Regions from separate parts of the Aeromicrobium sp. MLTX1 genome, predicted to be linked through region 1. Evidence: riboswitches for the same ligand, from Rfam matches in the RefSeq annotation. Region 1 holds a riboswitch; each other region holds the start of a gene.

Region 1 (7,261 bases):
ATCGTGATGTCGATGAGGTTGTCGAGCTGACGCACGGCGCGACGCACCGACGCTGCGAGGCGGTCCCATTCGATCTTCGCGTCGCCGTGACGGCCCGTGACGTGGCGCGACAGGTTGATCGAGGCCAGGTTGCAGACGGCGATGTTGTCGCGGTCCTGCGGCAGCGTGATCTCGGTGCACAGGTTCGACAGGTGGATCGTGCCGGTGTTGTCGTTGAGGGCACGGGTGTTGATCGTGTCCTTCCACGTCAGCCATGGGTGGCTCGTCGACTGCAGCGAGAGCAGGATCGCCCGGTACTGCTCACGCGCGCCCATCCTCTTGTGGCGGAGCTCGCCACGCTCGGCCATCGCGACGTACTCGGCGTAGCGGCGGCTGAACGCCTGACCGGTCAGCTCGACCAGGTCCGGGACCTCCAGCGGATCGAACAGGTACCAGGGCTCGCCGTTCTCGACGCGCTTCATGAACTCGTCGCTGATCCACACCGCCGTGTTGGCCGTGCGGGTCCGGCGGTAGGGATCGCCGGAGTTCTGTCGCAGGTCGAGGAACTGGGCGAAGTCGAGGTGCCAGTTCTCCATGTAGAAGCACAGCGCGCCGAACTTCTTGCCACCGCGGCTGATGGCACGCAGGGTCGAGTCGATCGTGTGCATGAACGGGATCGGGCCGGTGCTGGTGGTGTTGTTGGAGCGGATCGGCGAGCCCTCGGAGCGCAGCTTGCTCACGGACAGGCCGATGCCGCCCGTGCCCTTCGTCAGCCACATCACGTCGCGCACGCTGGTCGCGATGTGCTCGATGTCGTCCTCCATCTGCATGACGAAGCAGTTCGAGAGCTGCGCGTACGACGTGCCGGCGTTCACCAGCGTCGAGCCCGCGGCCAGGTACTCCAGCCGCGACATCGAGTCGTAGAACTCGAGCGCTGCCGACGTCGGATCGGCCTCGTTCAGCGACAGCCCCATGGCCACCCGCATCCAGAAGAACTGCGGCGTCTCCAGCGGCGTGCCGTCCGGCTCGGTGATCATGTAGCGGGTGCGCATCGTCTGCGCGCCGATGTACCGCAGCAGGTCGTCGCGATCGGGATCGAGTGCCGAGCCGAGCCGCTCCAGGTCGAAGAGCTCGGGGATGCGGGTGTCGAGCAGACCCAGCTCGACACCACGGATCATCGAGGCCACGAAAGCCGGGCCGCACAGGGCGATGACCTCGTCGCGCGTGACGCCCTCGCCGAAGATCTTCTTGTACAGGCTCTTGACCAGCAGGCGCGCCGCGATCGTGTCGAACGCCGGATCGTCCTTGACGTTCTGCAGCGCGACGCCGATGACGGCCTCGTCGAGCTGCTCGCTGGTGATCCCGTCGAACAGCGTGATCTCGAGCTCGGCCCGCAGCTGCGTGGCATGCGTGACCGGGTCGGGCAGGCCGGCTGCGGCCTCCTCGATGGACTGCGCGATCTCGTAGCCGTCGTACGGGACTCGGGAACCGTCGCGCTTGACGACGTGGATGGTGGAGGACATCTGCTCACCCCTCGTGAACGAGTGCAAGTGCACCCCACGAACACGGGGACGAGGGTTCACCGGTCACGCGACCGGTCAGCCCTGGACCTTCCCACGAGGTCGCGGACCCTCGGCGACATCGGGTCACCAAGGCACTGGCAGGTCTTCGGACTCGTGGGCGTCCTGCTCGCTCCTACTGGATGTCGCTTCCCGGGCCCGGAGGCCCAGTGCTTCATGACACCGTTCGTTCCCACTCACCGCTGCGGGGCAGTTCCGGTCTCACACCGGATTCCCTCTTACGACGACTCCCTCTCGCGAGGGAGCCGAACCAGCTGCGTGATCACCATATACGGAAATCACACGGATGTAACCCACTAGATGTAGTGGCTGTCCCGCAAGCGTGGAATCGCGGCACGAATCGGGTCCGGCGGAGCACCGCCGAGGTCGTGGTACGTTGCCGCCGAGTCGAACGCATCCTCTGGATGCCAGGGAACTCCGGTGTGAATCCGGGACTGGCGCGCAGCGGTGAAGGGCGAGGACGGCACCACCACGTCACTGGGAGCGATCCTGGGAAGACGGTGTCGCCCGCTGACCCCGAGTCCGAAAACCTGTCGGCTCCTTGTTGTCCGACGACCCTCGCGCACAGGGTCGACGACCCGAGAGGCCCCTGTGGTGGAGTCCCCTACGTCCGTCGTGCCGTCCTGCGACGCGCCGGTCCGGCGAAGGCTGCCGGCCTGGCCCGTGCTGTGCGTCCTGGCCAGCCTGTCCGTGACGACCGCAGTGAGCTCGCTGGCCTTCGGCTCCGAGCGCATTCCGATCGGTGAGGTCGTCTCCGCGATCACCGATCGGTTCGAAGGTCGCCCGCCCGGACGCTGGGACGTCATCGTGTGGGAGCTGCGGATGCCGCGCGCACTCATGGCGTTGATCGTCGGCGCCGGACTGGCGGTGGCCGGAGCGGCGATGCAGACACTCGTCAGGAACTCACTGGCCGATCCCTACCTGCTCGGGATCAGCTCAGGTGCCGCCGTCGGCGCCACCGCGGCGCTCACCACCGGAGCATTGACCGGCCTGGGCATCTACGCCGTCTCCGGTGGTGCACTCCTCGGCGCCTTCGGGGCCTCGCTGCTCGTGTGGCTGGTCGCCACGGCGCAGGGAGGGCTGACGCCGCTGCGACTCGTCCTGTCGGGCGTGGTGCTGTCATCGGGCCTGTCGTCGATCGCGTCCTTCCTGGTCTTCGTCAGCGACGATCCCCGGGCGGCGGACTCCGTGATGTTCTGGATGCTCGGCAGCGTAGGCGGGGCCACGTGGGCGAAGCTCTGGGTGCCAGCGCTCGTCGTCGCAGTCGTCGGTCTCGTTCTGCTGGCCCTGCACCGGTGGCTCGACGCTCTCGCTCTCGGTCCCGAGACCGCCGCCGCGCTCGGCCTCAACGTCGCAGCGATGCGCGTCGCCCTGTTCGTCGCCCTGGCCGTTCTGGTCGGCGTGCTGGTGGCGGTCAGCGGAGGCATCGGATTCGTCGGCCTCATCGTGCCCCACGCCGCCCGCCTGGTCGTCGGTGCACGACATCGGGTGGTGCTGCCGGTTGCGGCGGTCGGGGGCGGCCTGTTCCTGCTGTGGGTCGATCTCGTGGCCCGGCTCGCGGTCCGACCCCAGGAGATACCGCTCGGCGTGGTGACCGGCGTCGTCGGGGCCCCGCTGTTCCTGCTGCTGATGGGACGCAGCTCGTACCGCTACGGATCCGAGCGATGACCAGCGGCTCCACGCCGGCCCTTCGCCTCCGCGGCGTGAGCGCCCGGCTGGGCGGCCGCGAGATCCTGCGCGACGTCGACGTCGACATCGCCCACGGCTCGCGGGTCGGCGTCCTGGGCGTGAACGGTGCCGGCAAGTCGACCCTGCTGCGCGTCATGGCCGGCGTCCTGGCGCCCAGCACCGGATCGGTCCTGCTTGCAGGTCCGAGCGGAGCACTGGACGACGTCTACGCGATGCGCTCTCGCGAACGAGCTCGTCGCGTCGCGTTCGTCCCGCAGGAGGAGGTCATCTCGGCCGATCTGCTCGTCGGTGAGATGGTCGCCCTCGGGCGAGTGCCCATGACCCGTCCGTGGTCACGTGGCGGCGCCGACGAGCGATCGATCGTGCTCGACTCCCTCGCCGCGGTGGGCATGGCCGATCACGTCGACGCACCGTGCGACCGGCTCTCGGGCGGCCAGCGCCGCCGGGTGATCCTCGCCCGTGGGCTGGCGCAGCGGTGTCCGACGATGCTGCTCGACGAGCCCACCAACCACCTCGACGTGGCCTGGCAGCTGCGGCTCATGGAGGCCGTCTCGGCGCGGGCCCGCACGCTCGTCGCCACGATGCACGACCTCGACCTCGCGCTGCGCACGTTCGACCAGCTGCTGATCGTCGGCTGGCCCGACGGCGATGATCACGGCCCCGCGACCGTCGTCGCGGCGGGTTGCCCGGCCGAGGTCCTCACCTCCGACCTCGTCCACCGTCACTTCGACGTCGGCTCCCTCCAGGTGCCGCACCCCGAGCTGGGCCAGTCCCATCTCCTCGTCCACTCCCGAAAGGAAGTCCACCGCCCATGACCCCTCACCCCACCCTGCGGGGATGCCGCCGTCCGCTGACCGCTCTCGCAGCACTGGGCCTCGGTGCCTCGCTGCTCGGCGCCTGCGGTTCCAGCGACCAGGACAGCACCGCCGCCGGCACCGGCGCCATCACGGTCGAGAACTGTGGCGAGGAGATGACGGTCGACCAGCCGGTCGAGACCATGTACGCCTACGACGGCGGCATCATCTCCATCGCGCTCGCCGCGGGCGCACGCGACCAGATCGTCGCCGTCACCGGCATGGACTACGAGACGCCGCTGCTGAAGCTGGCCTACCCCGACGATCGCGTCGACGAGCTGAAGGAGGTCGGCGACGACTTCCCCACCCTGGAGAACGTCCTCGCGGTCAACCCCGAGCTGATGTTCGCGGGCTACGGCTACGGCTTCAGCGAGTCGCGCAACCTCATGCCGGAGATGCTGCACCAGCGGGACATCGCGACCTACCTGCTGAGCGAGACCTGCCAGCAGGAGGACGGTGCGCGCGGCACCATGGACCCCTGGACGGCGCTGGAGACCGACCTCGCCAACATCGGCGAGCTCACCGGCCACCGCGAGACGGCGGACGCGGTGGTGGCCGACATCAAGGAGCGACGCGCGGCCCTCGAGTCCGCGCCGGGCGCGAAGGAGAAGCCGACGGCGTTCCTCGTCGACTCGACCGGCGACGCGATCTTCACCTCCGGCAAGTTCGGCGGCCCGCAGGCGATCTTCGACACGGCCGGTCTGCGCAACGCCGCCGAGGACGTCGAGGACACCTGGACCGAGGTCGCCTGGGAGCGCCTCGCCGCGTCCGACCCCGACGTCATCTTCTTCGTCGAGTACCCGGGCCAGTCGTACGAGCAGAAGGTCAAGGAGCTCCAGGCCAACCCCGCGTCACGCAACCTCACCGCCGTGAAGGAGAAGCGCTTCGTGAACCTGCCCTACTCGATGTGGGTCTCCAGCCCGCTCAACATCGACGCGGCCGAGTGGATCCGGCAGGCCGCCGAGCACTGGGACCTCCTGCCGGACACGGACATCGCCTCGGACCTCGACATCACGAGCCTGACCGAGACGCTGCCCGGCAACGAGTGGGCGCGCTGACACCGGCCCGACCGTCCGGCTTCGCCCGCCTGTGGGTGGCGATGACGGCTTCGGGCCTGGCGACGTGGGCCCTGCCGTGCGTCCTGGGTCTGGCCGTCGTCGAGGGCGCGCTCACCGGCACGCAGCTGGGCGTGGCGCTCGCGGCACGCACGATCGGATTCCTGACCGTGCTGCCGGTGGCCGGGGTGCTCGCCGACCGGCACCGCCCCCGGATCGTCGTCGCGTGGTCCAGCGGGGTGGCGGCCATCGGCTCCGCCCCGCTGGCCGCCACCGACCTCGCGGGTCCTCTGGTGCCCGTCGCCCTGCTCCTCGCCGGCGCGGGCCAGGGAGCGTGCCGACCGGCGTTCCAGAGCCTCGTCCCCCGGGCCGTTCCGGAGCACGATCGCCAGGCGGCGAACGCGGCGATCTCCGTCTCCGTGCGCACGAGCGTGCTCGCCGGTCCGGCGGTGGCGGGCCTGGCCTCCGCGGCGCTGGGCCCTCAACCGGTCCTCGGAGCCCTCGTGGCGCTGTGGACGGTATCGGCGCTCCTGCCCCCGTGGCCCTCGTCCGCCACCAGGGACCGCTCCCCCGGAACCGGTTCGAGCGGATCGCCTCGCGGCTTCGCCGCCGACTTCGTCGAGGGGCTTCGAGAGGCGCGACGACACCCCTGGCTCGTGGTCGGACTGGCGGCCCTCGCGGCCGTCATCACGACGGGCTACTCCATCACGGCCGTCGCCCTGCCGCTGGTCAGCGGCTCGACCACCCTGCTCGCGGCCGCGAGCACCGCCTACACCGCCGGCGCCCTCGTGGGAGCCTCCGTGATCGCGAGGTGGCGTCCTCGCTCCGCCGGCTGGTGCGCACTGGCCGGGCTGGGCGCCTACGCACTGGCACCGGCCTCCCTGGCCGCAGGTCTGCCACCGGTCGGCATCGTCGCTGCCTACGTCGTGGTCGGGTTCGGCATCGAGATGTTCAACGTGCCGTGGTTCACCGCGATCCAGCGCGAGATCCCGCCGGACCGGCTCGCACGCGTGTCGTCCCTGGACTTCCTCCTGTCCTACGGCCTGGCACCCGTCGGGCTGGCCGCGACGGCACCGGCGATCGACCAGTTCGGCGTCACGCCGGTGCTCGTCGCGACGACGCTCGTGTGCGTCCTCGGACCTCTCGGGGCCGCGTGCGTCCCGACCAGCCGCCACTTCCGAGCGGCGACGGGCGCCTCCGCGGTCGCGACTACTTCGGCACCTTGCGGGCCTTCGTCAGGAGGTTCCGCGTCGTGTAGCCCGGCTTCGAGATCGTGACGCGGACCCGGATGGACTTGCCGCGGTCGGCCTTGGTGAGCCGGTAGCTCGCCTTCGTCGCGCCGGGGATGGCCTTGCTGCCGCGCATCCAGCGGTAGCGGACCTTCACTCCGGTCGTGCCCCAGCGGCCGGTGTTCGCCTTCACCCTGGCTCCCGCCTTGACCTTCCCCGCGATGGTGGGCTTGCGCTTCACGCTGATCACACCGGCCGAGACCGCGCGCGTCGCCGAGACCGACTGCACGCGGGCGGCTCCGGCCGTCGCCACGAAGCGCACACTGATCCGCTTGCCACGATCAGCGGCAGTCAGCACGTAGGAGGCTCCGGTCGCTCGCGGGATGGCCGCGTCGTTGCGCAGCCACTGGCGGGTCATCGACTGCGGTGTGCCACGGAACGTCGGCGCGACCGCCGTGACGCGCTGCCCGACGCGGGTGGTGCCCCGGACCGAAGCGGCCCTCGTGACCGCGAGGCTCGGCGCCGCGGCGACCACGGTGAAGTCCGCGTACAGCGAGCGGATCGTGTCCCCCGCGACGGATGATCCGGTGAGGACGCGGATGCGGTGCACGTCGCCGGGCTTCCAGGCCTCGACCAGCGAGGAGTTCTGCGGCGTCGGGAACGGGAACCGGGCGGTCCAGTCGCCGCTGGCGTCCGCCTTCACCTGCGCGTGGAGTCGCTTGTCGGCGATCACCTGACCCGTGATCCCGCTGACCACGTCCCGTGTGGTCGACACGGCCGCGCCGTTGGTGGGCGGGGCGCCCGTCGGAGCGTTGACCAGGACGGAGACGCCCGAGCCCTGGCTGCCGTCCTCGGTCTTCCAGCCCGTGCCGGAG
Region 2 (7,261 bases), on a different contig from region 1:
GCGTGGACCTGCTGCTGCGCCTCGGGCTCATCACCCCCTACGGCGGTCGGAGCTCCACCGGCGGTCGTCCCCCGTCACTGCTCGCGGTCAACACCGCCGCGCGCGTGGTCGCCGCGATCGACCTCGGCGCCCGTCACGCCCGTGCCGCGATCGTCGACCTGTCCGGCACCGTGCTGGCCCAGGAGCGCCAGGACCTCGACATCGCCGACGGCCCCGTGCCCGTGCTGACCTGGGTCACCGCCACGATCGAGCGGCTGCTGCTGGAGACCGAGCGTCCGCTGAGCGACCTCGCCGGCATCGGCATCGGCCTGCCGGGACCCGTCGAGCACTCCACGGGGCGCGCGATCAACCCGCCGATCATGCCCGGCTGGGACCGCTTCGACGTTCCGCAGTTCGTCCGCGGCTCGTTCGAGGTGCCCGTGCTGATCGACAACGACGTGAACATCATGGCGCTGGGCGAGCAGGACACCCAGTTCCCCGAGATCGACGACCTCATCCTCATCAAGGTGTCCACCGGCATCGGCGCGGGCATCATCGCCGGCGGCGAGCTCCAGCGCGGGGGGCAGGGCACCGCGGGCGACATCGGGCACATCCGGGTGTCGCGCGGCAGCGACGTGGTGTGCCGCTGCGGCAACGTCGGCTGCCTCGAGGCGCTCGCGGCCGGTCCGGCGATCGCGCGCGAGCTCGGACGGCCGGGGGTCACCGAGGCGACCGACGTGGTCGAGCTCGTCCGCGCCGGCGACCTCGAGGCCATCCAGGCCGTCCGCCAGGCGGGCCGCGACATCGGCGACGTCCTCGCGATGATCGTGAACTTCATCAACCCGTCGGTCGTGGTGATCGGCGGTGCGCTGGCCGAGGCGGGCGAGCACCTGATCGCCGGCATCCGCGAGGAGGTCTATCGCCGGTCGCTGCCGCTGGCCACCGAGCACCTGAGGATCGTGCCGTCGGTCAGCGGCGAGCAGTCCGGCGTCCTCGGCGCCGCGGCGATGGCGATCGGCCACGCCCTTTCCCCCGAGGCGATCGAGCAGGCCAGCGCCGAGCTGCTGGCCGCCGCCGACTGAGTCCCCCGCATCACCGAGATTTGCTCCAATTTCGACGTTTCAACCTGCCTGAAAGGTAGAAATCGGAGCACATCTCGGGACGGGCGGGTCAGCCGCGGCGCCGGCGGCCGACGACGAAGGCGGCGACGGCGACGAGCAGCGCGGCGGCGATGGCGATCGGCAGGGCGACGGCCGCGAGCGGGGTGTCGTCGACCTCGGAGTCCGCGGCGTGGTCGTGGTCGGCGACCTCGGCGGCGGCGCGCGTGTCGGCGCTCGCCGGGGCGTCGACCTCGACGGTCTCGCCGTCGGCCATCAGGTGGTACTTCAGCGCGATGAAGTCGCCCTCGGCGACCTCGTACTCCTGCAGGCCCACCGAGGCGTAGCCCCAGTCCTGGTCCTCCTTCGCCACGAGGAACGCCCAGTAGCCGGGGCCGTTGAGCGCGTTGCCGCACTTCTCCTGCTCGGGCGTCGGCTGGCCCTCGATGCGGCACACCATCGGCATCGCGGCGGTGGTCTCCTCGGTCTCGACGCCCACGGCATCGAGCACCTCGAGGCCGGTGTCGCCGGCGGCGTCCTTCGCGCAGAGCACGCGGTCCTCGCCGTCGAGCGTGCCGAACTCCAGCACCACCGGGACGTCCGAGGCCGCGTCGCAGGACCCGTGGTCCTCGGCCGACGCCGCCGTCGGCAGCGCGATCACGCCGGTCGACAGCAGGGTGGCCGCGGCGAGGCGGGCGAGCAGGCTCTTCATGTGGACTCCTTGGAGAGGTAGCGGGCACGCCGGGCGGCGCGCCGCAGCGTGGCCAGGACGGCGGGGCCCAGGAACACGACCAGCAGCGCGTTCGTGATCGCGCGGCCGAGGTCCCAGCCCCAGAACGAGGTGAGCAGGGTGAAGACGAGGAAGCGCTGGAGATTCTCCAGCACGGGGTCGCCGGGCACCATCGCGAGGGAGTCCTCGGCGCCGGGGATCGCGATGCCCAGGGTGAACGGCCACGAGGACAGGTTCATCAGCAGCCCGTACGCGAACGCCGCGACCACCGTGTAGGCGGCCAGCACCGCGATCTCGGAGCGGCCCGACACTCGTCGCGGCAGCAGGCCCGCGCCCATGCCGACCCAGGCGGCGCAGAGCATCTGGAACGGCAGCCACGGACCCACGCCGGAGGTCAGCAGCGCCGACGCGAACAGGCTCGTGCAGCCCAGGACGAAGCCGAAGCCCGGCCCGAACACGCGCCCGCCGAGGATCAGCAGGAAGAAGATCGGCTCGACGCCGGCGACGCCCGCGCCCAGCGGCCGGACCGCCGCGTTGATCGCGCTGAGGACGCCCAGCATCGCGAGCGCCTTCGAGTCGAGACCGCCCTCGGAGAGCTCGGCGACGACGACGAGCACGACCACGGGCATCAGCGCCATGAAGATGAACGGCTGGTCGACGCGCGTCTGACCCTCGGCCGGCGTGAAGATCAACGGCCACAGCAGCATGATCAGGCCCGCGACGCTGGCGGCCGCCAGCACGAGGGCCGACCGCGGCGTGATCGGGACGGCGGTGTGCCGCGGCGAGGTCACCGAACCACCTCCGACGGCAGCGCGGCGGCGACCTCGTCCACGGTGAGCCAGTCGCGGCCGAGCACCTTGGAGACCTGCGGGGCGAACGCGGGCGACTCGGCCAGCACCGACCGGACCGGGCCCCGGGAGACGACCTCGCCCTCGGCCATCACCACCACGGTGTCGGCGACCGAGGCGACGAACTCGACGTCGTGGCTCGAGACGATCACACCCCGTCCCTCGGCGGCGAGGTCGTGCAGGATCGCCGCCAGCGCGGCCTTGCCGGGGTAGTCCAGGCCGCGCGTGGGCTCGTCGAGCGCGACCACCGCGGGCTGCGCGGTGAGCACGATGGCCAGCACGAGCGCGAGCTTCTGACCCTCGGACAGGTCGCGCGGGTGGCGGTCGCCGGGGATGCCCGGGGCGAGACGCTCGAGCAGCGCGCGGCACGTGCCCGTCGCAACGCCGGACTGGTCGTCGGCGGCGGCGCACTCGCGGTCGACGGTCTCGAGGTAGAGCAGGTCGGCGGCGGTCTGCGGCACGAGGCCGACGAGCATGCGCGCCTCGGACGCCCGCACGGCGCCGGGATCGACGCCGTCGACGTCGACCACGCCGTCCACGCGGTCGCCCGTGCCCTGGACGGCCCACAGCAGGGAGCTCTTGCCCGAGCCGTTGCGGCCCATCAGCGCGACGACCTCGCCGTGGCCGACCTGTAGGTCGACGTCGTCGACCGCGGTGAAGCGGCCGTACTGCACGGTGATCCCGCGCGCCCGCAGCGCCGGCGGGCGCTCGAACGGCACGTGCACGGGCGGCGGCCCGAGGCGCGCGGCGAGTGGCTTGACCCGGCGCCGGGCCTCGCGCACCGAGAGCGGCAGCGGCTGCCAGTCGGCGAGCCGGCCGAGGTGGACCAGCGGCGGCGCGACGGGCGCGTCGACCAGCAGGTCGGCGGTCTCGCCGATCCGGACGCGACCGTCCTCGACCACGGCCAGGCGGTCGGCGAACGGGACGACCCGCTCCATGCGGTGCTCGGCGACGACGACGGTGAGCGCGAGGTCGTCGACGAGGCGCGCGATCGTGGCGAGCACGTCCTCGGCCGCGGTGGGGTCGAGGGCCGAGGTCGGCTCGTCGAGCACGAGGACCCGCGGGTGCATCGTCAGCACCGAGCCGATCGCGACGCGCTGCTGCTGGCCTCCGGACAGCGAGCGCACCGAGCGGCGGCGCAGGTCGGCGATGCCGAGCAGGTCGAGCGTCTCCTCCACGCGTCGGCGCATCGTCTGCGGATCGAGCCCGAGGTGCTCCATCCCGTAGGCCAGCTCCTCCTCGACCACGTCGGCGACGAAGCCCGAGACCGGGTCCTGGGCGACGTAGCCGACCAGGTGCGCCAGCTCGCGCGGCGGCCGCCCGAGGATCGAGGCGCCGTCGACGTGGATGTCGCCGGCGAGGGTGCCGCCGGTGAAGTGCGGCACCAGCCCGTTGAGCATGCCGAGCAGCGTGGACTTCCCCGAGCCGGTGCGGCCCGAGACGAGGACGAGCTCGCCCTCCTCGACCTCGAGGGTGACGTCGCGCAGGGTGGGCCGCGTGGCGCCCTCGTACCAGAACGAGACGTCGTGGAAGCCGATCACGCGTCGTCACCTCCGACGTGGTCGTGGGCGGAGGGGGCCTGCGGCGCGACGAAGACGGGCAGGATCCCGATCGCCACGACGGCCAGCGACAGGACGCTCACGGGCGGCCAACCCGGCACGCTCGGGTAGATCACGGCGATCTGCTCGGTGGACAGCAGCTTGAGTCCGACCGCCACGGCGAGGCCCGAGCCCGCGGTGAGGTACTCCGCCACGTGCCACCGCTGCGGGCGGTAGCGGGTGCGCTGCACGCGGCGGCCGGCCGACCGCAGCGCCAGCACGGCGAACACGAGGCCGAGCGCGAGCATCGGGTACGACAGGATCCGCGGCGCGGTGCCGTCGAGGTAGCCGTACGTGCCGACGCTCAGCCCGAACAGGCCCACGAGCATGAGCACGCCGGTGGCGAACCGGTCGCGCTGCGAGGCGGTGCCGCTGCGGCCGTAGCCGCGCGCGTCCATGCCCGCGGCGAGCGTCATCGACCGGTCGAGGGCGTCCTCCAGCACGGGGATGACGATGCGGTGCATCGCGCCGGTGCCGCGGCTGGCGTCGCCGCGCAGCTTGCGGGCGCGGTTGACCCGGCGCACGCTCTCGGCCAGCTGGGGGAAGACCGAGACCGCGACGACCAGCGCGGCGCCGACCTCGTAGAGGGCCGGCGGGGCCGAGGCGAGCAGACGCTTCGGGTTGGCCAGGGAGTTCGCGGCGCCGACGCAGATCACGAGCGTGGCCAGCCGCATGCCGTCGTACAGGCCGACGAGGACCTCGTTGACCGTGACGTCGCCGAGCAGCTGGATGCCGCGAGCCACCTCGGGCAGGGGGATCTCGGGCAGCGCGAACAGGACGGGATCGCCCGGGGCCGAGCCGCCGCCGAGCAGGATCCGGAAGACGACGCGCATGACCACGATGACGACGCCGAAGTACAGGTAGTACCGGAACGACAGGGCCCACGGCGCGTCACCACGGCACGCCGCCACGACGAGCGCCGCGATCGCGACCGTGACCAGCAGCAGGAACGGATTGAGGGTGAACGAGGCACCGGCCGCGAGCCCCAGCGCCCACAGCCACCAGGCGCCGGGATGCAGCTCGCGCCGGGCGCGTCCGGTGGCGGCCGGCGGGCGGGTGGGGGCGGGGTCGACGACGGCGGTCATCCGGTCCCCTCCCCACGGGTGGGGGCGAGGTCCACGAGGGGCGGTTCGCCCACCCGTCGCTGCTCGACAACATCTGGTGGCGGCGTCCCGGCGCGGGTTCCCGGCTCGCACCACCCGGACGGGCGGGGCTGACGGTTGCGGCACAGCACCGGAATCGCACCGGTTTCCCCTGCGCCGGACGTTGGTCCAACGTCAGGAGTCTACTCGCACCGAGCCCTCAGCCCGCCCGGCGGCGGTACCAGACGACTCCTCCCGCGGCCCCCAGCACGACGACCACGGCGGCCGCTGTCGCCAGGGCGGCGCCCGAGGTCGATCCCGACCCCTCGGCGGCCGTCGGCTGCACCGCGGGCGCGCCCGCGACGTCGTCGTCCGTCCCGGCCGAGGCCGAGGGAGCCGACGCGCTCGGGGTGGCGGTGGAGGCGCTCGTCGACGGCGTCGGCGTCGAGGCGGACGGGGTCGCGCCGGCCGACGCGCTCGCCGTGGCCGAGGGAGCCGAGGAGGCCGGGCCCCCGGCTCGCGTCGAAGGCGTCGACCGCTTCGGAGTCGACGCCTTCGACCCCTGCTCCTTCGAGCCCGGCTTCGGGCTGGCGGACGTGGGGCGCGAGGTCGCGCGGGTGGGCTCGGGCGCCGCCACCGGGGGCTTGACCGAGGGCCACGTCCGCGACGAGGAGTCCTGGAACACGAACGCGACCGACCCGCCCTGCGGCACCTTGAGCGCGCTGACGCCCAGGCTCGAGTAGGTCCAGCTGCCGCTCGTCCCGTCCGACCAGAACAGGCCCCAGTAGGCGTCCACGGGGGACGCCTCGAGGCACGGGTCCGAGGCGGGCGCGCCGTCGACCCGGCACACGAAGCCGGGGGCGCGCGACGCGAAGGTCAGCTGGTGCCCCGCGTCGGCGAAGTTGCTCGCCGCGCGTCCACCGCCGTCGGCGTCGCAGCCGACGCTCGACCCGACGACGACCGTGACGCCCTTGCCGCCGGTGCACGCGGCGGCGTGCGCGGGGGCGCTGAGCGCCGCCGGCCCGGCGGCGACCCCGAGGAGGGTCGCCGCCAGGAGGCGATGGACGAGTCGGCTCACTTCACGACCCGGAACACCCGCACGCCGTTGCGCTCGGCGTAGGCGCCGCGGACGATCACCTTCGCGGTGCCGACCTTCTTGCCGACCTTGAGGCGGTACGTGTAGCTGCCGGACTTCGACGCGACGCCGCGCTTGACGAGCTTGCCGCGGTAGTAGACGCGCACCGGCTCCCCGGCGACGAGGCCGCGGACGACGACCTTCTGCACCTTGGCGCGGCGCACCTTCGACTTCGAGGACACGCGCAGCTTCTTGGCGGCCAGGACCTGCACCGAGGAGGTGGCGACGGCGCGACCCGTGGCGTCGCCGATGACGACCGCGCGCTTCGCGGTGCCCTTCGGGGCGCGCAGCGCGAACGTGGCGCGACCCCCGGCGGGCACGACGGCGCGGTCGGAGCTGCCGCCCGAGACGCGGGCCGTGCTGCCCCAGCCGGCGGCCAGGCCGCTGGCGGTGACCTTCAGGGTGCTGCCCGAGCGGACGTACTTCGGCACCGACACGGCGGCCTTCGGAGCGGAGAGCAGCGCGAGGGCCGGCGCGGCCTGCGCCGAGGCGCGGATCCACTGGTCGATCGCGAACTCGTCGATGCCGTCCTCACGGCCGGCGGCCAGCGCGGCTCCGTCGTAGGCGACCGCGCCGCGCTCGGACGCGAGCTTGCCGCCCGTGGCCTCGGTGACCTGGTGGCGCGCGACGTACGCCGCGGCCTTCGCGGCCTCGGTGGTGCGGCCCGCACGGGCGAGCGCGGTCGCGGCGAGGCCCGTGGAGTTCGTGTTCGCGACGCCGTTGCCGACGAAGGAGCCGTCGGCGGCCTGCGCCGCGACGATCGCGGCGACGGTGCGGTCGACGACTGCGGCG
Region 3 (7,261 bases), on a different contig from region 1:
ACGTCGCGGCCGGCGGCGAGGTGCTCGCGGACCCGACGCTCGCAGTCGGCGTAGAAGTCGGCCATGGCGCCGGCGTACCCGCCGGGATGGTCGCTGACCTGCGTCGTGACGGGGTAGACCAGCGCCTCCTCGGTGACGCCCGGGCGCAGCAGGCCGGCGGCGATGCGGCGCGCGTTCGACTGCTTGCCGACGCCCTGGTGGTAGGCCACGACGTCGGCGGCCTCGATGAGGCGGGCGGCCTTGAGGGTGATCAACTCGGGGTCGCCGGGGCCCACGCCGACGCCGTACAGCCGGCCGGTCACTCGCGCTCCTGGGCGAGCGCGTTGAGGGCCGAGGCGGCCATGGCGGAGCCGCCGCGGCGCCCGGTGACGACGAGGTACGGGACGTCGAGTCCAGGCACGTCGGAGGCGAGGTCGATCAGCGCCTGCTTCGACTCGGCCGCGCCGATGAACCCCACGGGCGTGCCGATGATCGCGGCGGGACGCGGGGCACCGTCCCGCAGCAGCTCGAGCAGGTGGAACAGGGCCGTCGGGGCGTTGCCGAACGCCACGACGGCGCCCTCGAGGTGCTCGGTCCACAGCGAGACCGCGGCGGCCGAGCGCGTGGTCGACCAGGCCCGGGCGAGGTCGGGGACCCGCTCGTCGCGCAGCAGGCACCGGACGTCGTTGTCGCGGGGGAGCCGGGCGCGCGTGACGCCCGAGGCCACCATGTGCGCGTCGGTGAGGATCGGCGCGCCCGACTCGAGCGCCGAGCGGGCGGCTGACACCAGGCCGGGGTGGATCACGAGGTCGCGCGCGAGGTCGGTCTGACCGCACGCGTGGATCATCCGCACGGCGACCTTCTCGGCGTCCGCGGGCACGCCCGACAGGTCGGCCTCGGCGCGGATCGTGGCGAACGAGTCGACGTAGATCTGGGCGCCGTCGGTCTCGTAGGCGTACCGGCGGGCGGGTGGGGCGAGGGTCATGCGTTCTCCAGGTCGGGGACGATCAGGGTGCGCCACGGCGTGATCACGACGTGCGGGGCGCCCAGCGCGAGGACCTCGTCCATCAGGCGCCGGTCGAGACGACCGCCCGGTGCCGCCAGGTGCAGCGCGAGCCGGTCGTCGTCCTGCGTGATCCTGCCAAGCGGTGGGGGCTCGGCCGACACCCGGGTCTCGTCGCGCCGGTCGTGAGCCTGCCCGAGGAGACCGGCTCCCGCACCGGGCAGCTCGTCGACGTGCCACGGCGACTCGGGCTGCGCGCCGGCGGCCTCGACGAACCTCCGGGCGAGGTCCACTAGTGCCTCCGCGGCCTCCGCGACGGCGACCGTCGGACCCCACGCCGAGCGGCCGGCGCGGAGCTGGACCTCGGTCGCCGAGACGGCCACGAGACCGAGGTCGAGGTCCCGCTCGGCGACGTCGCCGCGCCCGTCGTCGAGCACGAACAGGAAGCGACCGGCGAGCGCGGCGAGGGCCGGGTCGGCGCACAGGCGCTCGTCCAGCTCGCGCACGACCGGTCGCAGGTCGGCGCGGCCTCCGACGAGGCCCGTGAGCGGCGAGGCCATGACGTTGCGGACCCGCTCGTGCGAGGCCGACGGCATCAGGCCGGTCGCCATCACGGCGTCGACGACCGCGTCGGGCAGGCACCCGTCGTCGTGCGCGATGGCGCGGACCTGCAGGTTCGCGCGGGAGGTCAGGTGCACCGCGCCGTCCCCGTGGGCCACGGCGACCTCGTGCAGTCCGCCCAGCGCGTCGGTCGTGAGGCGCCCGCCCGGCACCCGCACGCGCACCAGGGCGCCGTCGTCGGCGATCCAGGGGCGCAGCAGGCCGGGACACAGGTCGCGGCGGGTCCGTTCGGTCACGCGGACATGGTGCCACCCGGCCCTGCCGCCGCACGTCCCGCCGCGGGGCTGCTACGGTCGGCTCGCCAGTCAAACTCAGCGATGAGCCAGGGAACCCGGTGAGAGTCCGGGACTGACGCGCAGCGGTGAGGGTGACGGGCGGGGCACACAGCCACTGGACCGCAAGGTCTGGGAAGGCGCTCCGTCCGGTCGATCCCGAGTCCGAAGACCTGCTGGCCCTCACGGCAACCGCCGTCTGGTCCCACCGGGCTTCGCGAACGAGCCCCAGACCTCGAAGGATCACGCCCGTGCGTACCTCTGTCCGCCGTACCCTCGTCCTGCTCTCCGCAGGCCTGCTCACCCTCGGCGCCTGCGCGTCCGAGGACACCGACCCCGACCGCGCCTCCGCCGACGGCTACCCGCGCACGCTGGAGAACTGCGGCCGCACCACGACCGTCGAGTCGGCGCCGCAGCGCATCGTCTCGCTCAACCAGGGCTCCACCGAGATCCTGCTGTCCCTCGGCGTCGCCGACCGCATGGCGGGGACCGGCACGTGGACCGACCCGGTCATGGCGGGCCTCGAGGCCGACAACGAGAAGGTCGAGCGCCTCGCCGACAGCGCCCCCTCGATGGAGCGCGTCCTGCAGACCGAGCCCGACCTCGTGACGGCGTCGTTCGCCAGCACGCTGGGCAAGGGCGGCGTCGGCACGGCCGACGCGTTCGAGGACCTCGGCGTGCCCACGTACCTGTCGCCCGCGGAGTGCGAGGGCAAGGACAACGAGGGCGACGACGACGGCGCCCGCACGGGCGTCCTCGAGATCGACGCGATCTACCGCGAGATCACCGAGCTGGCCGAGCTGCTGGACGTGGAGGACCGCGGCGACGAGCTGGTCGCGTCGCTGCAGGATCGCGTCGCGGCCGCGTCGGCGAAGGCCCCGCAGGACGAGGTCAGCGTCCTGTACTGGTTCGCGAACGCCGAGTCGCCCTACCTCGCCGGCTGCTGCGGCGGCCCCGGGATCATCACCCGGGCACTCGGCCTGAAGAACGTCTTCGACGACACGAAGGCCGAGTGGCCGCAGGTCGGTTGGGAGACCGTCGCCGAGCGTGACCCCGACGTCCTCGTGATCGGCGACCTCACCCGCAAGAGCCAGACCGCCGAGACCGCGAAGGCCAAGATCGAGTTCCTCGAGTCCAACCCGGTGACGCGCGAGATGACGGCCGTGAAGAACCGCCGGTACGTCGCCCTCACCGGCGCCGCCCTGAACCCCTCGATCCGCACGGTCGAGGGCCTCGAGCAGGTCGCCGACGCGCTGGCCGAGTTCGGCCTGTCGCAGTGACGGTCACCCGGCGCGCCTGGATCCTGGGCTCGGCCGGGGTGGCGCTGCTGGTCGCGTCCGTGTGCGTCGCGGTGACCATCGGCCCCTCGGACGTCGGTCCGCGATCCGTGCTGTCCCTGGCCTGGTCGCGGGCGGTCGGCGGCGAGTCCGGGCTGACCCGCATCCAGGAGGGCATCGTCTGGAACCTGCGCCTGCCCCGCACGCTGCTCGCCGCGGCGTGCGGGGCCGGCCTGGCCGTCTGCGGGGTCATCCTGCAGTCGCTGCTGCGCAACCCCCTGGCCGACCCGTTCGTGCTCGGCGTCTCGTCCGGCGCGTCCACGGGAGCGGTCTCGATCGTGGTCCTCGGCGTCGGCGCCGGGACCATCGGACTGGCCGGGGGAGCGTTCGTGGGCGCCATGGGCGCGTTCCTACTGGTGCTCGTGCTGGCCGCCGCGGCGGGCGGCACGACCGACCGCGTCGTGCTGGCCGGCGTCGCGGCGACCCAGCTGTTCTCGGCGCTGACCTCGTTCATCGTCTTCACCGCCGCCGACGCCGAGCAGACGCGGGGCGTGCTGTTCTGGCTGCTCGGCTCGCTCGGCAGCGCGTCGTGGACCGACGTCGCGGTCGTGGGCTCGACGGTGGCGCTCGCCGTGGTGTCGTGCCTGCTGATGGCCTCGACGCTGGACGCGTTCGCGTTCGGCCAGGACAGCGCCGCCACCCTCGGCGTCGACGTGGGCCGAGCCCGGATCATCCTGCTGGTCATCACCGCGCTGACCACGGCCGTCATCGTCAGCACGTCCGGCGCGATCGGGTTCGTCGGACTCGTCCTGCCGCACGTGGCGCGCGCGATGGTGGGCGTGAACCACCGCCGGATGCTGCCGCTCGCCGCGATCAGCGGTGCCGTCTTCCTCGTGTGGGTCGACACCGCGGCCCGCACGATCATCGACCCGCAGGAGCTGCCCGTCGGCGTGGCCACGGCGCTGCTCGGCGTGCCGGCCTTCGCGCTGGTCCTGCTCCGAAGGAGGTCCCGCGCATGAGCCTGCGTGCCTCCTCCGTGTCCTGGGCCGTCCGCGACCGCCTCATCGTCGACGGCGTCAGCATCGACGCCGTGCCCGGCTCGCTCGTCGGACTGCTCGGGCCCAACGGCTCGGGCAAGTCGAGCCTGCTGCGGCTGCTCGCCGGACTGCGCGCGCCCTCGTCCGGCGTGGTCCGGCTCGGTGACGACGACCTCGCCACCCTGCGTCGGCGCCACGTCGCGCAGCGCGTCGGCGTCGTGGAGCAGGAGTCGGCGACGGACACCGATCCGCTCGTCCGTGACGTCATCGAGCTCGGCCGGATCCCGCACCGTCGCTCCTGGCAGCCGGTGGCGGAGCACGACGTCGAGGCCGTGCGCCGAGCCGCCGCGGCGACCGGCGTGCTGGAGCGGCTGGAGCAGCCCTACGCGACCCTGTCCGGCGGTGAGCGCCAGCGGGTCCAGATCGCGCGGGCGCTGGCCCAGGACCCCGAGGTCCTGCTGCTCGACGAGCCCACCAACCACCTCGACGTCCGGCACCAGCTCGACGTGCTGCGGCTGGTCCGCGACGCGGAGGTCACGGCCGTCGCCGCCCTGCACGACCTCAACCTCGCGGCGGCCTACTGCGACGAGGTGGTGGTCCTCGCCGAGGGCCGCGTCGTGGCCGCCGGGCCGCCCGCCGCCGTGATCACCGAGGCGCTCGTCGCCGACGTCTACGGCGTCACCGCGTTCGTGGAGACGCACCCGATCACCGGAGTGCTGACGGTGGTGTGGCAGCCATGACCGTCCTCGTCCACGTCGCCACCGCCCTTCCGGACGCCGCGCGCCAGGGGGTGCTGCGTCGTGCCGCCACGGAGGCGGACGCCCGGATCGCGTTCCTGCAGGGAGCCGAGCCGACCCTCGTCCGGGTGCTCGACGAGCTGCACGCCGCGGGCGTGCGCGAGCTGCGCCTCGAGCCGGTCACGACGGACGACCCGACCTTCGCCCGCTCATGGGTGGGACGCGTCGCCGGGCACTGGCTCCGCGAGCAGGTCGACCCGCCGACCCTGCACTTCGGCGAGCGGGCGATCACGGGCCGCGAGGCACCGCTGACGTCCTCGGCCTGGAACACCCCGCCGGCCCACCGGCACCACCTGCTGCTGTGCCGGGGCCCTCGCTGCAGCGCGCACGGGTCCGACGCCACCTACCGCGCGCTCGTCATGGCCCTCGTGGAGCAGGGCCTCACCGACTCCGACGTCCTCATGGCCCAGACCGGCTGCCTGTTCCCCTGCAACCACGGGCCGGTGGCCGTCGTGCATCCCGAGGGCGCCTGGTACGGCCCCGTCGGGCCCGAGGACGCCACCCGCCTCGTCCGCGAGCACCTCGCCGCGGACCGACCCCTCGACGACCTCCGCATCCCCGGCACCACCGCGCCACCCGAAGGAGCAGCATGACCCGCATCGCCCTCATGTCCACGTCCGACACTGACCTGCTGTCGGCACGCGCCAGCGACGCAGCCTACTCGTGGGCGAATCCCGCCCGGGTGACCGACGAGCGCCGCGACACGCTCGTGGACGAGGCCGACCTGGTCGTCCTGCGCGTCTTGGGCTCGCCGGAGGACGTGCGCGACGTCGCCGCCCTGGTGCGGGAGCGCGGCCGGCCGCTCGTCGTGCTCGGCGGCGAGCGACTGCCGAACGCGGCGCTCATGGAGCTGTCGACCGCGCCGATCGGCGTGTGCGCCGAGGCCCACCGCTACCTCGCCGAGGGCGGCGCCGAGAACCTGCGCCAGCTGCACGCCTTCCTGTCGGACACGGTCCTGCTGACGGGCGAGGGCTTCGAGCCGCCCGCCGTGCTGCCCGAGTGGGGCGTCAGCGAGCGCACCGCGACCGCCGCCGAGGGACTGCCGCGGGTCGGCATCCTCTACTACCGCGCGCACGAGGTCAGCGGGAACCAGCGCTTCGCGCACGAGCTCGCGGACGCGATCGACGCCACCGGACGCGGCGTCGGCGTGCCGATCTTCGTCTCGTCCCTGCGTGCCGCCGCCGACGACCTCTTCGACGAGCTCGCGACCCTCGACGCCATCGTCGTCACGGTCCTCGCCGCCGGCGGGTCCAAGCCCGCGACCGCGAGCGCCGGTGGGGACGACGAGGCGTGGGACGTCGAGCGCCTGCGCGCGCTCGACGTGCCCGTCCTGCAGGCACTCGCGCTGACCTCGACGCGCGAGGAGTGGGAGGCCTCCGACGACGGCGTCACCCCGATCGACTCGGCCACGCAGATCGCCATCCCCGAGTTCGACGGCCGCCTCATCACGGTGCCGTTCTCGTTCAAGGAGGTCGACGACGACGGCCTGCCGCGCTACGAGACCGATCCCGAGCGCTGCGCCCGGGTGGCCGGGATCGCCGTGAACCACGCCCGGCTCCGATTCGTCCCGCCGGCCGAGCGCAAGGTCGCCCTCGTGCTCTCGGCCTACCCGACGAAGCACAGCCGGATCGGCAACGCGGTCGGCCTCGACACGCCCGTCTCGGCGATCCGCCTGCTACGCCAACTGCGGGACGCCGGCTACGACCTCGGCGCGCCGGGGGAGATCCCGGGCGTCGACCCGCTGCCGTCGGTGGAGGGCGAGGAGCCCGACACGACGTCGGGCAACGCGCTCATCCACGCGCTCATCGAGGCCGGCGGCCAGGACGAGGAGTGGCTGACCCAGGCCCAGCTCAGCAGCTCGCACGTGCGCATCAGCCGGGAGGACTACCTGCGCTGGACCGCCGACCTGCCCGCTGCGCTGCGCGACGAGATGGTCGAGACCTGGGGCGAGGCCCCGGGCTCGCTGTTCGTCGACGATGACGGCGACATCGTGCTGGCCACCCTCCGCGCGGGCAACGTCGTCATCCTCATCCAGCCGCCGCGCGGGTTCGGCGAGAACCCGGTCGCGATCTACCACGATCCCGACATGGCGCCCTCGCACCACTACCTCGCGGCCTACCGCTGGCTGGAGCACGGCTTCGGCGCCGACGCGGTGGTCCACCTCGGCAAGCACGGCTCGATGGAGTGGCTGCCCGGCAAGAACGCCGCGCTGTCGGCCGCGTGCGCCACCGACGCCGCGATCGGCAGCATGCCGCTGATCTACCCGTTCCTGGTC
Region 4 (7,261 bases), on a different contig from region 1:
GCGACGGGCCTCGGCACGTGACGGACGACGAGGTCGAAGGCGTCCTCGTCGACGTGGTCGCGCGTCCAGCGCAGGTGGCCGCGCTGCGCCAGGTCCTCGAGGGCGGTGCAGACGTCGGCGGCACGCACCGTGACGGACGCGCCGTCGCCGATCAGGCTCGCGACGGTGGGGACGGCGTGCTCGGCGCCCTCGAGGACGAGGACGGACAGGCCGGTGGCGTTCAGCTGCATGCGGTGTGGACTCCCCACGTGGTGAGCAGGTGGCGGGTGACGGAGGGCTCGCGGACGGCGAGGCGCACCCAGCCGTCGTCGAGGCCTGGGAACGTGTCGGCGCGGCGGACGGCGATCCCCGCATCGCGCAGGCGCGCGTGGACGCCCGTCCCGGCGCGCGCCAGGACGAACGGCGCGGACGAGGCCGCGGTGGGCACGCCGAGCTCGGCCAGCCCGTCGACGAGGACACGACGGTGCACCTCCACCTGGCGGGCGCGTCCGTGGGTCTCGGGCAGCGCCTCCGGTCCCGTGGTGGCCACGACGGCGTGCAGGGCGGGCGTGCTGACCGACCACGGGGCCTGCTGGGCCTTCAGGTCGGCGACGACGGCGGGGTCCCCGACCACGTAGCCGGCCCGGATCCCCGGCATCGACCAGAGCTTGGTGAGGCTGCGCACGACCAGCAGGCCGGGGACGCGGTGTGCGGCCAGGCTCTGCGTCTCGCCCGGGACGAAGTCCATGAACGCCTCGTCGACCACGACGACGCGACCCGGCCGGCACAGCGCGCGCAGGACGGGGGCCGGGTGGAGGCGTCCGGTCGGGTTCGTGGGATTGCCCACGACGACGAGGTCGGCGTCCTCGGGCACGGCGTCGGGCACGAGGGCGAAGTCGTCCTCGGCACGGCACACGACGTGCGTGACGTCGTGCCCCGCGGAGCGCAGCGCCACGTCGGGTTCGGTGAACTGGGGATGGACCACGACGGGTCGACGCCACGGGCGGGCGCGGGCCATCAGCAGGAAGGCCTCGGCGGCACCGGCCGTGACGAGCACGTCCTCGACCTCGCGGCCGTGACGGCGGGCGACGGCCGCGTGGGCCGCGGTCGCGTCGGGGTAGGACGTGGAGGCGGCGACGCCCTCGGCGAGGGCACGCTCGAGCCAGTCCGGTCGGGGGAGCCGGCTGACGTTGACGGCGAGGTCGACCAGGCCGTCGCCCAGCTCGGCGTCGCCGTGGTGTCGCAGCGGGTCGACGAGCCGCTCGGTCGTCGAGGTCTTCTGCGCCGGCGCGTCGACCGGTACGGCGCCGGCGTGAGGGCTCGCGACCGACACGGCCTCGGCGAACGACTGGGCCAGCCGCGGGTGGCCGGCCCAGTGCAGGTGCAGGTACGAGGCGCTGAGGGTCGGTCCGGCGAACCCGACGGCGCGCCCGTCGACCGACCAGGCCGGGCGGTCGCCGTGCACGGGCGTCACGGTCGTGCGGTGGAACTCGTGCGCCGTCGCCTCGGTGCCGGCGGCGCCGAGCAGCTGGTCGCCGTGCAGCGTGGGGCGGCGGTACGACAGGGTGAGCCGCGGCGTCATGACGGCGTCCGCGTCGAGCGCGCCCACCATCGGGTGGCCGTCCACCGAGCGGCAGAGGTAGAGCAGGCCGGCGCACTCGGCCACCGTCGGCACGCCGTCCAGGACCGCCGCGCGCAGGTCCTCGCGCAGGCTCGCGTTCGCGCTGAGCGCGGCGGCGTGCACCTCGGGGAAGCCGCCGCCGAGGTAGATCCCGCGCGTGCCGTCGGGCAGCCGGCGGTCGTGGGCCGGGTCGAACGGGACGACCGTGCAGCCGGCGGCCTCCAGCAGCTCGGTGGTCTCGGCGTACCGGAACGTGAAGGCACGACCGGCCGCGACGGCGACCACGGGGGAGTCCTCGGCGACCCGCGTGACGTGGTCCGCGGGACTCCACGGGTCCTCGGTCAGCGGGGGAGCCGTGCGCGCGACGTCGAGGATCGCGTCGAGGTCGAGGCCCGCCGTCACCTGCTCGGCGAGGAGGTCGAGCGCGGCCGCGGCCTCGTCACGCTCGGCGGCCGGCACCAGCCCGAGGTGGCGCGAGGGTGCGCTGACGCCCTGGTCGCGCCCCAGCACGCCGAGCACGGGGACGCCCGTGCGCTCGACGGCCCGCACGACCTCGGTGGCGTGCCGCGGCGAGCCCGCCTTGTTGAGCACGACGCCGGCGATGGTCACGCCCGGCTCGAACGTGGCCATCCCGTGGACCACCGCGCCGATGCTGCGCGACGCGTGCGAGACGTCGACGACCAGGACGACCGGCGTGCGGGTCAGCGCGGCGACGTGGGCCGAGGAGGCGAAACCGTCCCCGCCGATCTGGCCGTCGAACAGACCCATCACGCCCTCGACCACGGCGAGGTCGGCACCCCGCGCCCCGTGGAGCAGCAGCGGGACCATGAGCGACGGGTCGGTCAGGTGCGGGTCGAGGTTGCGGCCCGGACGACCGGTCGCGAGCGCGTGGTAGCCGGGGTCGATGTAGTCGGGGCCCACCTTGTGACCGGAGACGACGTGCCCGCGGGCGGCGAGCGCGGCCATCAGGCCGGTCGCGATCGTCGTCTTGCCGTGCCCCGACGCCGGAGCTGCCACGAGGACCCGTGGCAGGGTCACCACTCGATGCCCCGCTGACCCTTCTGGCCCACGTCCATGGGGTGCTTCACGTGGGTCATCTCGGTGACGAGGTCGGCGACCTCCACGAGTCGGGGGTCGGCGCGGCGTCCGGTGACGACGACGTGCTGGCTGCCGGGGCGGTTCGCGAGCGTCTCGACGACGTCGTCGACGTCCACCCAGCCCCACTGCATCGGGTAGGTGAACTCGTCGAGCACGTAGAGGCGGTGGCGCTCGGCCAGGATACGGCGCTTGACCTCGGCCCAGCCCTCGGCGGCGTCGGCGGCGTGGTCGGCCTCGGTGCCGCCCTTGCGGCTCCATGACCAGCCCGAGCCCATCTTGTGCCACTCGACCGGACCGCCCTCGCCGGTCTCCTCGTGCAGCCGGGCGAGGCGCTCGAGCACGGTCTGCTCGCCGATGCGCCACTTCGCGGACTTCACGAACTGGAAGACGCCGATGTCCCAGCCCTGGTTCCAGCCGCGGATGGCGAGGCCGAACGCGGCGGTCGACTTCCCCTTGCCGTTGCCGGTGTGGACCATGAGCAACGGGCGGTTGCGGCGCTGGCGGGTGGTGAGGCCGTCGTCGGGGACGACCAGGGGCTGACCCTGCGGCATGTCAGGCCACCCCCTCGCGCGGAGCGGTGGCGGCGTGGACGACGCCGGTGAGGCCGTCGGCCGTGACCTCGCCCAGCGGCACGTGCTCGGCCCGGAGGTGGGTGGCGAGCTCGAAGCCCAGGCCGAGGCGGAAGCGCCCGGACTCGCAGTCCACGACGACGCTCTGGATCCCGGCCGCGGCGACGTGGCGCGCGGCGTGATGGGCTCGTGCCAGGGCGTCCGGCCCGGACGTGGCACGCCCGTCCGTGACGACCACGAGCAGCGGGCGGCGGGACGGGTCGCGCAGCGCTTCCCGGCGGACGACCTCGGCGGCCCGGTGCAGTCCTTCGGCCAATGGCGTGCGGCCACCGGCGGGCAGGTCCGCGAGGCGCCGGGACGCCACCTCGACCGACCCCGTGGGCGGCAGGACGATCTCGGCGTCGTGCTGGCGGAACGTCACGAGGCCGACCTTGTCGCGGCGGCGGTACGCGTCCAGCAGCAGCGACAGCACCGCGGTCTTGACCTGCTCCATCCGGCGGCGCGCGGCCATCGAGCCGGAGGCGTCGACGCACAGCAGCACGAGGTTCGACTCCTGGCCGACGGTCTCGGCGCGGCGCAGGTCCGAGACGTCGAGCGCGAGCCCCCGGCCGTCGGCCAGTCCGCGCCGGGCGACCTGGTGCGGTGCCGCGGCGGTGATCGTCGCCGGCAGGTGCAGGCGACCGGTGGACCCGCCGTCGTGACGGACGCCGGCGACGCGGCCCTGCGCGGTGCGGGCCCGCGAACGGCGGCCCGACTGGCCCTCGCCCGTGCCGCGCACGACGAGGAGTCGGGCCCGGCTGGGCTCGCCCGCGGACGCGACCGATCCGGCACCGGCCGGGGCGGGACGGCGCTCGTCCTCGGGCGAGTCGGAGGGCTCCTGCGAAGGAGTCTCGGGCGGGGTGCCGTCGGGCGGCGAGTCGTCCGAGCCACCGTCGCCACCGGGACCGTCGTCGTCCGGTCCGTCCGGGCCGGGGTCGGGCTCGTCGGAGCCGAGCAGGTCGTCGAGCCGGTCCTCGTCGAGGCCGGGCTCGTCGAACGGGTTGCGGCGGCGCCGGTGCGGCAGCGCGAGACGAGCGGCGACGCGGACGTCCTCGCGGGTGACGTGCGTGCGGCCCTGCCACGCCGCGTGGGCCGCGGCCGTGCGGGCGGTCACGAGGTCGGCGCGCAGCCCGTCCACGTCGAACGCGGCGCAGATCTCGGCGATCGTGGTGAGGGTCTCGTCGTCGAGGAGGACGTCGCGGACGCGTGCCTGGGCGTCGGCGAGACGCGTGCGCAGCAGGTCCTGCTCGGCGGACCAGCGGCCGGCGAAGCCCTCGGGATCGGCGTCGAACGCGAGCCGGCGGCGGACCACCTCGACCCGCAGGGCCGGATCGCGCGGCGCGGCCACCTCGACCGTGAGGCCGAACCGGTCGAGCAGCTGCGGGCGGAGCTCGCCCTCCTCGGGGTTCATGGTGCCGATCAGCACGAATCGCGAGGCGTGCTCGGCGGAGACCCCGTCGCGCTCGACGCTGACGCGGCCGGTGGCGGCGGCGTCCAGCAGCAGGTCGACGAGGTGGTCGTGCAGCAGGTTGACCTCGTCGACGTAGAGCAGGCCGCGGTGGGCGCGCGCGAGCAGGCCGGGCTCGAGCTCGACGCGTCCGTCCCGCAGCGCCGAGTCGAGCTTGAGCGAGCCGGTGACCCGGTCGTCGCTCGCGCCCACGGGCAGCTCGACGAGCCGGACCGGGCGCTCGACGACCGGCGTCGCGGCGCCGAACGGGCCGTCGGGCGAGACCGCGTCGGGGTCCGTGGGATCGACCGAGAACCGGTCGCCCTCGTAGGCGCGCACGGCAGGGAGGACCTCGGCGAGGGCGCGGACCGTGGTGGTCTTGGCGGTGCCCTTCTCCCCGCGGACCAGGACGCCGCCGATGAGCGGGTCGATCGCGACCAGGGTGAGGGCGAGGGTCATGTCGTCGGAGCCGACGACGGCACAAAACGGATACTGCGCTGGCATGTAGGGCTCCCGCTCGATCTGCCAAGTCGGTCCGGGACGCGGATTGCGCCCCGGGTCGGATCGAGGCCGGTCTTCGGACTTCCCAGGTCTGTGCCTGAGTCACCGCAGCGGGCCCTGTGCCGGATTCTCACCGGCTTCCCAGATTCTCCCCGTGGCCAAACGGCCGTGGGGCACCTCGAACCTTCGCGATCACCCTAGACGCATCCGTCGCGCCCCGGGCAGGGGGCCCGGTGGCCGGGACGACCGGGCTAGGGTCCTCGACCATGAGCGTGCACGTGACCGTGGTCGGCATCGGTGCCGACGGCTGGGACGGACTGCCGGCCTCGTCGAGGGCGTTCGTGGAGGGCGCGCGGACGCTACTCGGCGGCGCCAGGCACCTCGACGACGTGCCTGTGGTTCCGGGGCAGGAGCGTCGAGCGTGGCCGTCGCCGCTGCGCGAGGGACTGCCCGATCTCGTGGCGTCGGCGGAGGGTCCCGTGGTCGCGCTCGCGTCCGGCGACCCGCTGGTCTCGGGCATCGGCACGACGCTGATCGAGCTGCTCGGGACCGACCACGTGACGATCGTGCCGGCGGTGTCGTCGGTGGCGCTGGCGCGCGCCCGGATGGGCTGGCGCGCGGAGTCGGTGGGCGTCGTGAGCGTCGTCGGGCGGGACGTGCGGCTGGTCGTCCCCGCCCTGTCCGCGCACCGTCGTCTGCTGGTGCTGTCGAGCGACGAGTCGAGCCCCGCGGCCGTCGCATCGCTGCTGACCGACCTCGGGTGGGGCGCCTCGCGCCTCGTCGTGCTGGGGAGCCTCGGCGGTGCGGACGAGTGCCGGATCGAGGGCACGGCCGACGCGTGGCACGAGACGTCGCCGCGCCTGAACGTGCTGGCCGTGGAGGTCCGCGGCACCGGACCCGGCTGGGCCGTCGGCGGTGTGCTGCCCGACGACGCCTTCGAGCACGCCGGCCAGATCACGAAGCGCGACGTGCGCGCCAGTGCCCTCGCCCGGCTCGCGCCCGCGCCCGGCCAGCTGCTGTGGGACGTCGGCGCCGGCAGCGGCTCGATCGGCGTCGAGTGGATGCGCGCGTGGCCCAGCGCCCGGGCGATCGCGATCGAGTCACGCGCCGACCGGGCGACCTTCGTCCGCCGGAACGCGGACGCTCACGGCGTCCCGGGCCTCGAGGTCGTGGAGGGCGACGCGCCGGGCGCGCTGACCGGCCTCGAGCGGCCGGACGCGGTCTTCGTCGGCGGTGGCGCGACGGTCGACGGGGTCCTGGACGCCTGCTGGACGGCGCTGCGGCCCGGTGGCCGGCTCGTCGTCCACGCCGTGACGGCCGAGACCGAGGCCGTCCTGCTCGATCGGTACCGTCGTCACGGCGGCGAGCTCGTCCGCCTCCACGTCGAGCGTGCCGAGCCGCTCGGCACCTTCACCGGCTGGACGCCCGCCCGTGCCGTCAGTCAGTGGTCCATCGTCAAGGGAGACTCATGACCGTCCACTTCGTCGGCGCCGGACCCGGCGCGGCCGACCTGCTGACCCTGCGTGCCGTGCGGCTGCTGGAGCGGGCCGACGTGGTCCTGTACGCCGGCACCTACCTCGACGCCGAGGTCCTCGTTCACTGTCGCGACGGCGCCCGGCTGGTCGACACGCAGCACCTCGACCTCGACGAGATCACCGCGGAGCTGGTCGATGCCCACGGCGAGGGGCTCGAGGTGGTGCGGCTGTGCTCGGGCGACCCGTCGCTGTACTCGGCCGTCCACGAGCAGGCGCGCCGGCTGGACGCGGCCTCGGTGGCGTGGGACGTCACGCCGGGCGTGCCCGCCTACGCCGCCGCCGCCGCGATCGTCGGCGCCGAGCTCACCGTGCCCGAGCTGGCACAGTCCGTCGTCCTGACCCGCACCCAGGCACGCTCCACGCAGATGCCCGCGGGCGAGCAGCTCGCGGCGTTCGCCGCGACCGGGGCGACCCTCGCCCTGCACCTGGGGATCACGCGCACGCGCGAGCTCGCCGCCGAGCTGGCCGGGCA

The links. Region 1 has a riboswitch for cobalamin ahead of ACK99Q_RS17175 (ribonucleoside-diphosphate reductase subunit alpha). Riboswitches for the same ligand answer to the same signal wherever they lie in the genome.
Region 2: another riboswitch for cobalamin. It lies ahead of ACK99Q_RS02465 (energy-coupling factor transporter transmembrane component T); the one in region 1 lies ahead of ACK99Q_RS17175 (ribonucleoside-diphosphate reductase subunit alpha).
Region 3: another riboswitch for cobalamin. It lies ahead of ACK99Q_RS12650 (ABC transporter substrate-binding protein); the one in region 1 lies ahead of ACK99Q_RS17175 (ribonucleoside-diphosphate reductase subunit alpha).
Region 4: another riboswitch for cobalamin. It lies ahead of ACK99Q_RS12680 (VWA domain-containing protein); the one in region 1 lies ahead of ACK99Q_RS17175 (ribonucleoside-diphosphate reductase subunit alpha).

What each region holds. Positions count from the first base shown of each region.
Region 1 covers NZ_JBKFDN010000003.1:341,052-348,312, forward strand. Annotated here, with positions in the region: gene ACK99Q_RS17175 (ribonucleoside-diphosphate reductase subunit alpha) at 1-1,502, opposite strand, end outside; cobalamin riboswitch at 1,621-1,829, opposite strand; cobalamin riboswitch at 1,931-2,112, shown strand; gene ACK99Q_RS17180 (FecCD family ABC transporter permease) at 2,208-3,227, shown strand; gene ACK99Q_RS17185 (ABC transporter ATP-binding protein) at 3,263-4,063, shown strand; gene ACK99Q_RS17190 (ABC transporter substrate-binding protein) at 4,060-5,160, shown strand; gene ACK99Q_RS17195 (MFS transporter) at 5,202-6,434, shown strand; gene ACK99Q_RS17200 (hypothetical protein) at 6,367-7,261, opposite strand, start outside.
Region 2 covers NZ_JBKFDN010000001.1:520,788-528,048, forward strand. Annotated here, with positions in the region: gene ACK99Q_RS02445 (ROK family protein) at 1-1,061, shown strand, start outside; gene ACK99Q_RS02450 (hypothetical protein) at 1,150-1,788, opposite strand; gene ACK99Q_RS02455 (ECF transporter S component) at 1,785-2,597, opposite strand; gene ACK99Q_RS02460 (ABC transporter ATP-binding protein) at 2,594-4,195, opposite strand; gene ACK99Q_RS02465 (energy-coupling factor transporter transmembrane component T) at 4,192-5,337, opposite strand; cobalamin riboswitch at 5,411-5,547, opposite strand; gene ACK99Q_RS02470 (hypothetical protein) at 5,555-6,412, opposite strand; gene ACK99Q_RS02475 (hypothetical protein) at 6,409-7,261, opposite strand, start outside.
Region 3 covers NZ_JBKFDN010000002.1:430,579-437,839, reverse strand. Annotated here, with positions in the region: gene ACK99Q_RS12665 (precorrin-2 C(20)-methyltransferase) at 1-302, opposite strand, end outside; gene ACK99Q_RS12660 (precorrin-8X methylmutase) at 299-964, opposite strand; gene ACK99Q_RS12655 (nitrite reductase) at 961-1,839, opposite strand; cobalamin riboswitch at 1,889-2,071, shown strand; gene ACK99Q_RS12650 (ABC transporter substrate-binding protein) at 2,127-3,155, shown strand; gene ACK99Q_RS12645 (FecCD family ABC transporter permease) at 3,152-4,171, shown strand; gene ACK99Q_RS12640 (ABC transporter ATP-binding protein) at 4,168-4,929, shown strand; gene ACK99Q_RS12635 ((2Fe-2S) ferredoxin domain-containing protein) at 4,926-5,579, shown strand; gene cobN (cobaltochelatase subunit CobN) at 5,576-7,261, shown strand, end outside.
Region 4 covers NZ_JBKFDN010000002.1:439,406-446,666, reverse strand. Annotated here, with positions in the region: gene cobA (uroporphyrinogen-III C-methyltransferase) at 1-17, opposite strand, end outside; gene ACK99Q_RS12690 (cobyrinate a,c-diamide synthase) at 221-2,638, opposite strand; gene cobO (cob(I)yrinic acid a,c-diamide adenosyltransferase) at 2,635-3,249, opposite strand; gene ACK99Q_RS12680 (VWA domain-containing protein) at 3,251-5,257, opposite strand; cobalamin riboswitch at 5,304-5,450, opposite strand; gene cbiE (precorrin-6y C5,15-methyltransferase (decarboxylating) subunit CbiE) at 5,521-6,726, shown strand; gene cobM (precorrin-4 C(11)-methyltransferase) at 6,723-7,261, shown strand, end outside.